DNA from 2 places in the Mesorhizobium sp. P2_E6 genome. Region 2 is predicted to be linked to the other one. Evidence: riboswitches for the same ligand, from Rfam matches in the RefSeq annotation. Region 2 holds a riboswitch; the other holds the start of a gene.
The links. A riboswitch is a leader RNA that binds a small molecule or an ion and turns the genes downstream of it on or off. The one in region 2 is predicted to bind thiamine pyrophosphate.
Positions count from the first base shown of each region.

Region 1: another riboswitch for thiamine pyrophosphate. It lies ahead of AC1D08_RS10715 (YkoF family thiamine/hydroxymethylpyrimidine-binding protein); the one in region 2 lies ahead of thiB (thiamine ABC transporter substrate binding subunit).

Region 1 covers NZ_JBFUEQ010000004.1:14,989-21,123, forward strand. The annotation lists gene AC1D08_RS10695 (methyltransferase family protein) at 273-908, opposite strand; gene AC1D08_RS10700 (ABC transporter substrate-binding protein) at 1,412-2,434, opposite strand; gene AC1D08_RS10705 (ABC transporter ATP-binding protein) at 2,427-3,206, opposite strand; gene AC1D08_RS10710 (ABC transporter permease) at 3,203-3,958, opposite strand; gene AC1D08_RS10715 (YkoF family thiamine/hydroxymethylpyrimidine-binding protein) at 4,058-4,666, opposite strand; TPP riboswitch at 4,657-4,770, opposite strand; gene AC1D08_RS10720 (LysR family transcriptional regulator) at 4,875-5,795, opposite strand; gene AC1D08_RS10725 (SDR family oxidoreductase) at 5,941-6,135, shown strand, end outside.
Region 2 covers NZ_JBFUEQ010000006.1:10,694-16,828, forward strand. The annotation lists gene AC1D08_RS15990 (ABC-F family ATP-binding cassette domain-containing protein) at 1-1,513, opposite strand, end outside; gene AC1D08_RS15995 (thiamine diphosphokinase) at 1,515-2,159, opposite strand; TPP riboswitch at 2,248-2,362, shown strand; gene thiB (thiamine ABC transporter substrate binding subunit) at 2,406-3,404, shown strand; gene thiP (thiamine/thiamine pyrophosphate ABC transporter permease) at 3,662-5,287, shown strand; gene thiQ (thiamine ABC transporter ATP-binding protein) at 5,280-6,062, shown strand.

The sequences.
Region 1 (6,135 bases), on a different contig from region 2:
CGATATGTATTTCGAAGTTTGTTAAGAATCGATTTTTATGGAATTTGTTCGAGGCGGCGCCAGGCCAGAGACCGCATGAACTTTTTGGTCAGGCCGCCGCGATGGGTCCCCGAGCCCGTCAGCGAAAGGTCCGCATCAAAACGCAACGCATTGGCGTCACGGCTGCCCCGATGACGTCAATTTGCGCCAGACAGGAATAGAAGGCGGGTCATGCCAAAACGCTGCCTGCGCGATTGCCGACAAAACGACGACGTTGTGCACGGGCCTTGTTGTCAGACGATCCCGTAGTACAGCCTGTAGCGGACGCGCTTCATATAGTCCCGATATTCCGCCGTGGCGGCAAGCAGCGCCTCTTCGCGCAGGATGCGATGCACCTGGAAGAACGTGATGACGGCGTAGACGGCGAGATTGTAGAAGGAAAAGGCCGACAGCAGGAACAGGACATGGCCGACCAGATAGCCGGCATAGATCGGGTGTCGCACCAGGCGGTAGGCACCCCCGGTCATCACGCCGCGATTGCCCGGCAGAATGGCGAACGAACGCCCCAGCGATGCCTTGCCCCAGATCACGAAACTCAACGCCAGGGCTTGCAGCGGCGCGGCGACATAGACCGGGATGATGGCAACGCCCGGCTCGAAGGTGATGAAGCCGACACCGAAGCTGGCAATCACGGATACGATCACCGTGAGCGGGTTCCAGTCGCGAACCTGCGGCCGCCGCGACAAAAGCAGCCAGGTAAAGGTTAGGATCTCGGACGTCGCCACCAGTGCCACATTGATACGGGTCGGGTCGAGCATGAGGTGGTGTATGCCGCGATAGACAAACAGCCCCGCGAAAGCCAGCGAGCAGAGCCGAAAGAAGCCTTCCCGCAGGTCGACCAGGATTTCCCGCTTTCGGGCTGCGGACAAAATCCCTTCGTCGTTGACGTGCGAAAGGGTTTCAATTTTTGACATGAGCAAGGCCAAGCACCCGGTTATCCCTCGGGGCGACCTTTGCACGCAACCATTGCCGTACGGTTAATCAAGAAGATCAGATCGGCAGCAAAGCGCTTATGTGTCTCCGGACGCCAGCGAACGCCTTCAACGATCGTGCGAAACACGAGCAGGATGTCTCCGGCCCCAGGCAAAGATACGCGTCTCTGCTGTCTTCGGCTCCACAGCAAAGCCGCCGAGGCGCTGCGTGCACAATTGGCCGTGCTCAACCATGTCATGTCGCGGGAAACCGGAGCCACCTGTCGCGTGGCGAAACTCTACGCAGCCGCTTTGTCGCTGCAGGGTGAACCCGGGCGGCATAACCACTCTGCTCTACGAGATCGCGAGGAATTAGCTGGAATCTGCCAATGCGTGCGCGTTTGACGGGAAGCTGCCACGCCACGCGAGTCCTTCGAAGTTTCGAGAATCAGATAGGCTCCCTACCCCAGAGTTGAGTTGCTGAAGTACTCCGCGAATTCAGGGCGTTGCGTCAGAACTTTGCCATCGGCATCGCGCAGAATGCCCGCAGCGAAGAGGTAGTCGCCAATCGCGTGCATCTTGGTCGGATCCATCGTGCCGATTGCGCCATTGTCCCCGCGCAAATAGTGGCCATCGATCAGTGCCTTCAGCGAGGCTTCGATCAGCGCCGGATTTGTCAATGTGTCCTTATTGGCGGCGATCAGAAGTGCGGCAGCCGCATCGGGATGGTCGACGGCGAATTGGTAGCCGCGCCGCGTCGCTTGGACGAAGGCGGCCGCAGGTTTGGGGTTTGCCTGGAGATAGGCCTCGCTCGAGGAGATCAGGGTCGTGTGCTCATCAGGCACGCCATAGTCGGCGTAGACGAAGCTGCGCTGCTTGACGCCTTTCAACCCGGCTTCGACACCTTCCCAGGTCGAGACCTCCAGCGTGAAATCGACCGAACCGTTGGCCAGCGCTTCATAGGCTGAAGTGCCGAGTGTCACCGTCTCGAAATTGCCCTTACCGCCATCGTGGCGGATGATGGTGCCGATCAGGGCGTTTTCCCAGGCGCTGCCGAAGCCGCCATAGGTCAGGCCGTCAAGGTTCCTCGGACTTTTTATCTCGCTGCGTGCCGCGTTGAACACCAGCCGGCCGGTTTCGGATTGCACGACGGCATAGACGCCCTTCAGGTCGGCTCCGGCGGTTTTCTGGGTGAACAGGCTGATGGTGCCGTTGATGCCGAAATCGGCGACGCGGTTGGCGACCAGGGTGCCGGCACCGGTATCGCTGTAGGGCAGGATGTCGACCTCGAGCCCGGCTTCGGAATAGAACCCTTTGTCGCGGGCGACGAACAGCCCGATGTGGTTGGTGTTGACCGTCCAGTCGAGGGCGACGGTGACCTTTTGCGCAGCCGATTGTGCTTGGGCATGGCCAGCTCCGGCCACCAGCGGAAGACCGGAGACAAGGGTGAGCAACAAGGCCTGCCGGCGCGTCAAGTCAGTCATGGTCGTGTCCTTTGGATGAGTGCGGGTTGGGCTCGGGGTTGAGCAGGATGTCGAGTATCTCGGCCTCGATTGCGCTTGTCTGCAACGCGTCAGCGCCGCCAAGGCTGCGCGGGCGCGGCAGCGGCACCTTGATTTCGCGGACGATGCTGGCCGGACGCGCCGACAGCACATAGATGCGGTCGGACAGGAAGACGGCTTCGCGCACATCGTGGGTGATCAACAGTGCCGTCCAGCGATGGCGCCGCCACATCTGCTCGAGCCAGCGCTGCATGGCGGTGCGGGTCAGTGCATCGAGCGCGCCGAACGGTTCATCGAGCAAAAGCATGTCGCGCTCCTGCACCACGGTGCGCAACAGCGCCGCGCGCTGGCGCATGCCGCCCGAAAGCTGCGCCGGAAAATGCCGTTCGAAGCCGGCAAGCCCGAACTCGGCAAACAGCGGCGCAACGCGCGCCCGCGCCGCCTTGCGCCTGATGCCTTGCACTTCGAGCCCAAGCGTCGTGTTGTCGAGGATGCGTCGCCACGGCATCAGCGCGTCACGCTGCGGCATAAAGGCGAAATGCCTGCCGTGGTCGTCGAGCGGCGTGCCGTCGAAGAACATCTCGCCCTCGCCGTGCTGCGCGCCGGTCAGAAGCTGGAACAGCGTCGACTTGCCAGCGCCCGACGGCCCGAGCATGGAGACGAATTCACCGGCACCGACGCTGAGCGAAATGTCGGCGAGCACGTCGAGCCGGCCAAATGCCTTGCGCACATGCCGCAGTTCGAGCCGGCTCATCGCCACGGCCCCGTCCCGGCGGGGTGCTGGCCGGCGGCCCGTTCCCAGGGCATGGCAAGGCGCTGCAGGAGCACCGTCAGCCCAAACAGAGTGAGCGTGAGCGCGGCGCTGACACCGACGGCGGCCAGCACCAGATCGGGGCGGAAATTGTTCTTGGCGTTGAGCATGTAGATGCCCAGCCCCTTCGCGGCACCGGCATATTCGGCGAAGATGGCGCCGACCACGGCATAGGTGATGGAGATCCTCAGGCCGGCGAAGAAATAGGGCAGCGCCGAGGGCAGTCGCGCCAACAAGAAGACGCGCCAGCGCCCTGCCCCCATGGCGCGCAGCATCTGCCCGATCTCGGCCTCCGTCGCCTCGTAGCCCTGCACCAGCGCCACCAGCATCGGAAAGAAGGTGACCAGCGCCACCAGCATGATCTTGGGCATCAACCCGAAGCCGAACCACAGCACCACCAGCGGCGCGATCGCCACCAGCGGCAAGGTCTGGCTGACAATGAAGACGGGAAACAGCGCACGCCGCAGCGGCCGGAAGAAGTCGACCAGCATCGACAGCGCAAAGGCCGCGCTGAGCGAAAAGGCAAAGCCGATCAGCGTGGCCCGGATGGTCGGAATGGCATTGTCGACCAGCGCTTCGCGATTGAGCATCGCCTGCTCGAACACACGCGAAGGCGCCGGCAGTGTCGTCGACTTGATGCCGGAATAAGTGGCATAGAGCTCCCAAGCCAGCAGCAGCAACCCGACCGAAATCATGGCCGGTGCTGCCTTGACAAGAAGGCTCGCGATCGGGCTCGAAGCGGCTGATGATGAGACCACGGGCATAACCTTTGACGGGGTCGCGAATGCGGCCGCTCAGCTGGCCGACGGGCTGTTCGCCGAGACCGTGACGTCGAGGGTTACGTGGCCGGCGCCTGGCCCGAAGCGGCAGAAGGCTTCGTCCAGCGCCGAAAAGATCGCGCCGGCATCCCCGCGCAATTTCGTGCAGAAATGCTTCGAGCGCTCATAGACGCCGGACTGCTTGAGAAAATCGATGCAGCCATAGATCTCTTCCATGTGGTCGTCGGTGCCCATCACATAGAGCGAGAACTGCGCTGCCGCCGGCTGGCCGGTCAAAGCCGCGCCACGCACCGCGGCGATTGCCGCATCCTTGCGCGGGCCGAGGGGGCCGACAGGCCCACCAAGCGCATCGGAACGGCAGATCGGATCATCTGGCTCGCCAGGGCAGCCGCGCGAGATGGTGGCTGACAACACGCAATGTTTGCCGCTGCGTGCCGCCGCCACGAACAGGTCTCGCATCGCCGGAAACAGCACTTCGGGCGGCCCGACCAGCAAGGTCGAGATGTCGTCGGTCTCGATCCTGAGCCGATCGCGGTAGGGGTCGAGCCCATCCAGCGCGCCAAGGATGACGCCGACGAAATCGTCGGCCATGGGATATAGGGAAATCTGTGCGCCTGAAAACATCGCCCGCCTCGCTCCGCTGGTATTACCCAGATCAGCTTCTAGGGTCTGTGGGCTTGCCGCCCCCTTCTCAGCCCCGACCGTACGGAGCACCCCTGTGGATGCGCGGGTTAAAGCACCATTCGAGTTGAAGCGAAAGCCGTTTTTTTGGTGTGCTCCTCCAAAAGCATTGCGCCAGGCCTGCGAAACCGGACCGTCGAGCGACAAACTTTCAACCAACAGGCGTTGTCTGGCGCCCAGTATGCGCATGGCGCAGGAAATCGACGAAGGCCCGTACGGTTGGTGCTGTATGACGCTGCTTCTGATAGCAGAGGAACCAACCGGGAAAGGCCGCGCACCAATCATCCAGCAGCGACACCAGCTTGCCGGCATCGATCAACGGGCGCACGAGGTCTTCAGCCCAAAAGGCGATGCCGACGCCCTGCACGGCGGCGGCAATCGCCATGTCGCGGCTGGAGACGACAAGCGGACCATTGACCACGACCGAGAACCATTCGCCGCCTCTGGCGAATTCCCATGCGTAGGGCCCGGCACTGCCCGGCCGGCGCCAATTGATACAGCGGTGCTGGAGCAGATCGGCCGGTGCCGACGGCGATCCGTAACGGGCGATATAGTCCGGCGAGGCCACGGCGAGTTGGCGCTGCGTGCCGCCAAGCGCCACCGCGACCATGTCAGCTTCGAGAAATTCGCCGAGCCTGGCGCTGACATCATAGCCGGCCTCGACAATATCGACGGCGGCATCGTCGATCGTCACATCGAGCACGATGTCCGGCCATACCTCATGAAAACGGCCAAGCAACGGCTCCAGATAGGTGGCGGCGGCAACGCTGGGCATATGGACGCGCAAGACGCCGGCCGGTGTGTCGCGCAAGGCCGTCGCATCGCCGACCGCCGCCTCCATCTCGGCCATAGCCGGCGCGAAGCGCGCATGCAGGCGCGCGCCGGCTTCGGTCAAGGAGAGGCTGCGGGTCGTGCGGTTGAGCAGGCGCAGGCCAAGCCGCGTTTCGAGCTGACGGATCGTCTGGCTGAGCGTCGACGCTGAAATCCGCAGATCCTCAGCGGCACGGGCGAAGCTGCCATGCGCCACGACAGCGGCAAAGGCTTTCAGCTCGGCATAGTCGCTACCTCGCATTATGCCAGATTCTCCAATGAGTATGATGGCATCCTATCGCATTTTCGGTATGGCTTCTGCTGCCTAGCTTGAGGACATGCCTCGAACGGCTGCAATCATCGGCATCGAGCACACCTGAATTTCCCTCTGAGCAGGAGCAACGAACATGCAGAAACTCAACGGAAAAATCGCTTTGGTGACCGGCGCCTCCTCGGGCATTGGCGCGGCAACCGCGCTGGCGCTGGCGGAGCAAGGTGCTGTCGTCGCCATCGCGGCGCGACGTCGGCAGCGTCTCGACGACCTGGCGGCACGCATCCGCGACAACGGCGGCGAGGCCTTGGCCATCGAGACCGACATCACC
Region 2 (6,135 bases):
GCGCCTTGCGATCGTCTAGCCTGGTGCCGCCGCGCTGCGCCAGCATGTCCGAATAGCCGCCGGCATATTCGATCCAGCGGCCGCCTCCGTCCGGCGCAATGATGCTGGTCACGGTGCGGTCGAGGAAATCGCGGTCGTGGCTGACCAGGATGACGGTGCCGGCAAAGCCGGCAACCAGTTCCTGCAGCAATTCCAGCGTCTCCATGTCGAGATCGTTGGTCGGCTCATCGAGCACCAGAAGGTTTGCCGGCCGCGCCAGCACGCGCGCCAGCAAGAGCCGCGCCCGTTCGCCACCGGAAAGCTCGCGCACCGGCGTGCGTGCCTGCTCGGCCTTGAACAGGAAATCCTTCATGTAGGAGACGACATGGCGCTGCTCGCCATTGATGACGAGGTTCTCGCCGCGTCCGTCGGTGAGATATTGCGCCAGCGTCTCCTGTGGATCGACCGCTTCGCGCTTCTGGTCGAGCGTGGCGATCTCCAGATTGGTGCCGAGCCGTACCGACCCGGCGTCGGGCTTCAACTCACCGGTCAGCATCTTCAGCAGCGTCGTCTTGCCGGCGCCGTTCGGCCCGACGAGGCCGACGCGATCGCCGCGCTGGATGCGGGTCGAGAATCCCTTGACCACGGTGAGGTCGCCGAAGCTCTTCTCGATGTTTTTCGCCTCGATCACCAGCTTGCCGGATTCGGCGGCGTCGCTCGCCACCATGGTTGCCGAGCCTTCGGCGCCGCGATGGCCACGAAAGCGCTGGCGCATGGTCTGCAATTCGCCAAGGCGGCGCATGTTGCGCTTGCGCCGCGCCGTCACGCCGTAGCGCAGCCAGTGCTCCTCGCGCACGATCTGGCGGCCGAGCTTGTGCTGTTCGCGCTCTTCCTCTTCCAGCACGAGGTCGCGCCATTCCTCGAAATGGCCAAACCCCTTGTCCAGCCTGCGGGTCTGGCCGCGGTCGAGCCAGACGGTGGCGCGCGATACGCGCTCGAGGAAGCGGCGGTCGTGGGAGATGACGACGAGCGCCGAGGAGGTGCGGACGAGCTCCTCTTCCAGCCATTCGATCACCGAGAGATCGAGATGATTGGTCGGCTCATCAAGCAGGAGAATATCGGGCTCCGGCGCCATGACGCGGGCGAGTGCCGCGCGCCTTGCCTCACCGCCGGAAAGATCGTTTGGCCGCTCCTCGCCCGACAGGCCGAGATGCTCCATCAGATAGCTGGCGCGATATGGATCGTCGGCAGGCCCGAGTCCTGCTTCGACATAGGCGCGCACCGTCGCAAAACCCTCCATGTCGGGCATCTGCGGCAAATAGCGGATTGTCGCCGAAGGCTGGCGGAATACCTCGCCGTCCTGTGGCTCGATCAGGCCGGCGGCGATCTTCAGCAGCGTCGACTTGCCAGAGCCGTTGCGTCCGACCAGCGCGATCTTGTCGCCGGCAGAAGCGGTCAAGGCGGCGCCATCGAGCAGCGGCGTGCCACCGAAGGTCAGTTTTATCCCGTCGAGATTGAGAAGGGGCGGGGCCATGTCAGCTTTCAGGTAATGGATAAGGGTGGGCGAGCAACAGCGCGCGGCCCTGGCCGAGTGTGATTTCGAGGCGGCCCTTGACCTCGTTGGAGATGGTCAATGACGAACCGAACGCCACCTTGACGCGGTCGAGCGGCCATTTGGCGCCGGCAACGGTCAGGCCGGAAAGATCGGAAAAGCCGAGCACAGAAAACAACGTGCCGTCGGCATAGTCGAAGCCAGCTTTGGCGTGCAGCAGCGGGACGCCTTCTTGCGCGCCACTGGTCAAAAGTATCGCTGTTCCGGCTTCGGCCAGCCGCAGGGCAAGTGCCAGATGCAGGAAGGCGTGGTCGGCGCGCTTGCCGCCGAAAGCGCCGGCGAGCACCAGGCGGGTCGCGCCGCGCTCCAGTGCGGCGGCGACCGCCAGTTCGCCATCGGTCTGGTCCTTCTCCGTCGGAAAGGTCCGGCGGGGCACGGCGGCGAGGTCATCCGGCAGGTTGGCCGGCACGGAATCGAAATCACCCACCCACAGTTCCGGGACAAGGCCCAGCAGACGCGCATGGCCGATGCCGGCGTCGGCGGCGATAACGCGGGAGCCTTCGACCTGGTGGTCGAGCCGTGGCGTGCGGATGAGATCGCCGCCAAGCAGGATGGTGAATGTGCTCATATCGTGTGGCCCTTACCAGCCCGGCACGGGAAACGGAAGGCCGGCAAACTGCCACTTGCGCGAGGGATCGGCCCGGCCTATGTCTCGAAACGCTCTAACGGGGTGCCGGACGCGATCTTCGCGGACCGGCTGAGAGGCAAACTCGCCAACCCGCTGAACCTGATCCGGTTTGTACCGGCGGAGGGATTAGACGTTTCGGACAGTCCGGCGCCTCAATTCCTTTCAATTCGAACGAAGGAGGCGCCGATGCGCACGCTTTTCTACTCCCTTGCCTCAGCGATGGTTGTGGCCCTGTCCGGACCTGCCTTGGCCAAGGACAAGCTCACCGTCTACACCTATGAGAGTTTCACCGCCGACTGGGGTCCGGGTCCGGTTGTGAAAAAGGAATTCGAAGCCGAGTGCGGCTGCGATGTCGAGTTCGTCTCTGTCGCCGATGGCGTCGCGCTGCTCAACCGCGTCAGGCTGGAAGGGGCATCGACCAAGGCCGACATCGTGCTGGGGCTCGACACCAATCTCACCGCCGATGCCAAGGCCACGGGCCTGTTTGCGCCGCATGGCGCGGTGTCCGACGTCAATGTGCCGGGCGGCTGGAGCGACGATACTTTCGTTCCTTTCGACTATGGCTATTTCGCCGTCGTCTACGACACCGAAAAGCTGAAGAGCCCGCCGAAGAGCCTGAAGGACCTGGTCGAAGGCAGCGCCGACGACAAGATCGTCATCCAGGATCCGCGCACCTCGACCCCGGGTCTCGGCCTGCTGTTGTGGGTCAAGTCGGTCTATGGCGACAAGGCGCCGGAAGCTTGGGCCAAGCTCAAGTCGAAGGTGCTTACCGTGACGCCGGGCTGGAGCGAGGCCTATGGCCTGTTCACCAAGGGCGAGGCGCCGATGGTGCTGTCCTACACGACGTCGCCGGCCTATCACATGGTCGCCGAGAACACCGAGCGCTACCAGGCAGCGTCGTTCGAAGAGGGCGAATATCTGCAGATCGAGGTTGCCGGCATCACCACGACAGGGGCGAAAAACCCGCTGGCGGAAAAGTTCCTGGCCTTCATGACCGGGCCGAAATTCCAGGATGCCATCCCCGAGACCAACTGGATGTTCCCGGCCGGCAAGACCGACAAGCCGCTCAACCCGGCCTTCGACAAACTGGTCAAGCCGACCAAGACCTTGCTGTTCAGCCCCGAGGAGGTCGCCGCCAACCGCAAGGCCTGGGTCGATGAATGGCTGGCGGCGATGAGCAAGTAGGATTCAAGCTTCGCCAGATGTTTGTGCCAAGTCACCCCCCTCTGGCCTGCCGGCCATCTCCCTCGCAAGGAGGGAGATCGGCAGTTCTGTCGCCTCGCTCATTCCTGCCATTTTGGAAATTGGCCTGGGTGGCGAAACGAGCAATCTCCCCCCTTGCGGGGGAGATGTCCGGTAGGACAGAGGGGGGTGGGCGGGAACTAGACCTTAGCCAAGCATTTCAATCAATTGACACCCATGACAGCGTTGGGTAGCGCGACATGCCCACGCGCCATCCAACTGACCCCCGCATCACCGCCGGCATCACCGCGCTCGGCGCCATCGCGCTGCTGATCGGCGGCGCGTTTGCCGGGCTGCTTTTCGAAGGCGCTCACGACTTCTCCGGCGCCTGGGCGGCTTTCGATCCTTATCTGCTGCGCGTCGTTCGCTTCACCCTGTGGCAAGCGGCACTCTCGACGCTGCTTTCGGTCGGGCCGGCGCTGTTGGTGGCGCGCGCGCTGTCGCGGCATCCACGCTTCCGTGGCCGCGACTTCATCCTGCAGCTGTTCGCCGTACCGTTGGCGCTGCCGGCCATCGTCGCGGCACTCGGCATTCTCGCGCTTTATGGCCGTGCCGGCTATTTCGCCGGCGTGTTCGCGGTGATCGGCGGTGGGAGCTGGCCGGGCATCTATGGCCTGTCGGGCATCCTCGTCGCGCATGTCTTCTTCAACCTGCCGCTCAGCGTGCGGCTGTTCCTCGAGGCATTGCAGACCATTCCCGCCGATCAGTGGCGGTTGGCCAGCCAGCTCGGCATGGGCGCGCGGCCGGCGTTCCGGCTGATCGAATGGCCAACGCTGCGTGCGGCGTTGCCGGGTGTCGCCGGGCTTGTGTTCATGCTCTGCATCACATCCTTCACGATCGTGCTGACGCTCGGCGGCGGGCCGGCCGCGACGACGCTGGAGGTCGGCATCTACCAGGCGCTGCGCTTCGATTTCGATCCCGCGCGGGCCGTCACGCTGACCTTGCTGCAGATCGCCTTGACGTTTGTCGTCGTGCTGGCGCTGACGCGGCTTGGCGCCAATGTGGTCGGCGACACCAATCTGCCGGTGGCGCCACGCCGCTACCTCTCCGTCAATGGGACAGAAACCTTGCTGAACGTCGTGCTCATCGTGTTCGCGCTGCTGTTTGTCGTCGGACCGATGGCGGCCACTGTGATGGCCGGGCTTGGCGCCGATCTCGGCCGGCTTGCCGGCGAGGCCGTCGTGCGGCAGGCGACGCTGACCAGCGCGGTGCTCGCCTTCCTGTCGGCACTGCTTTCCGTGACGCTGTCGCTGGCGCTGACCATGGCGCGCCGGGCGCTGGCGCTGAACCGCCGCTCCGGCGCAAAGACGACGCTCGAACACGCCGCCGATACCGGCGCCGGTTTTGTCCTCGTCGTGCCGCCGATCGTCGTCGGCGCCGGCTGGTTCCTGTTGCTGCGCCATGTCGGCGATGTCTTTGCCATCGCCCCGGTCATGGTCGTCACCGTCAACGCGGTGATGGCAATGCCGTTCGCGCTGCGCGCTGTTCGTCCCGCCTATGATGCGGCGAGCGAGCGTCACGAACGGCTCTGTGCTCAGCTCGGTATCACGGGTTGGAACCGGTTGATGCTGGTCGACTGGCCGTCGCTGCGGCGGCCGCTCGCCACCGCCTTTGCTTTCGCCATGGCGCTGTCGCTCGGCGATCTCGGCGTCATCGCGCTGTTCGGCAGTGATTCCGTGCAGACCTTGCCTTACCTTCTGTTGGCGCGCATGGGCAGCTACCGCACGCAGGACGCAGCCGGCTTGGCGTTGCTGCTCGGCCTGGTCTGCCTCGCGTTGATCATGGCGGCGCACTGGCTGGGAACGGAGAAGGACCGGAATGCCTGACGGGTTGGCCAGCAGGTCTGAAAAGGGCGCCCCGGTGCGGCTGGACCAGGTGTCGTTCAGCTATGGCGAGGCGTCGCTCGCTTTCGATGTCGATTTCGCCGCGGCGAAAATCACCGCCATCATGGGGCCGAGCGGTTCTGGCAAGTCGACGCTGCTCAACCTAGTGGCGGGCTTCGAGGCGCCGCAGTCGGGCCGCGTGCTGATCGGCGGGGCCGATGTCAGCGCTGAGCCGCCATCAGCGCGGCCGGTGTCGATGGTGTTCCAGGAAAACAATCTCTTTGCGCATCTCTCAGTGGAGCAGAATGTCGGGCTCGGCCGCTCGCCATCCTTGCTGCTGATCGAAGCGGACCGCGACGCGATCGCCGAGGCGCTCGAACGCACCGGCCTTGCCGGCAAGGAAAAGCGCCTGCCGCGAGAACTCTCCGGCGGCGAGCGCCAGCGCGTCGCCCTGGCCCGGGTCCTGGTGCGCGACCGGCCAGTGCTCCTGCTCGACGAACCCTTCGCCTCGCTCGGACCGGCGCTGCGCGACGACATGCTGGATCTGGTCGCCGCGGTGCATGCCGAACGAGGCATGACGGTGCTGTTCGTCACCCACCAGCCGGAGGATGCCCGCCGAATCGGCGAGCACGTGGTGTTTCTGGACAATGGCGTTGTCGCGGCAACCGGCAAGGCGGACGAATTCTTCACCGGGGCTGGCCCGGAAGTGTTCCGGCGCTATATCGGCACGGGTGCCGGGGATGCCGTATCACGAGATGTTGCCCGGAAGCGGACATAATTTACGGTCAAACCGGCTCCAGGCGATGCGGCGCTTGCTTGCCATGGCTGGAGGAGTGTGGCTAGGTCCGCCC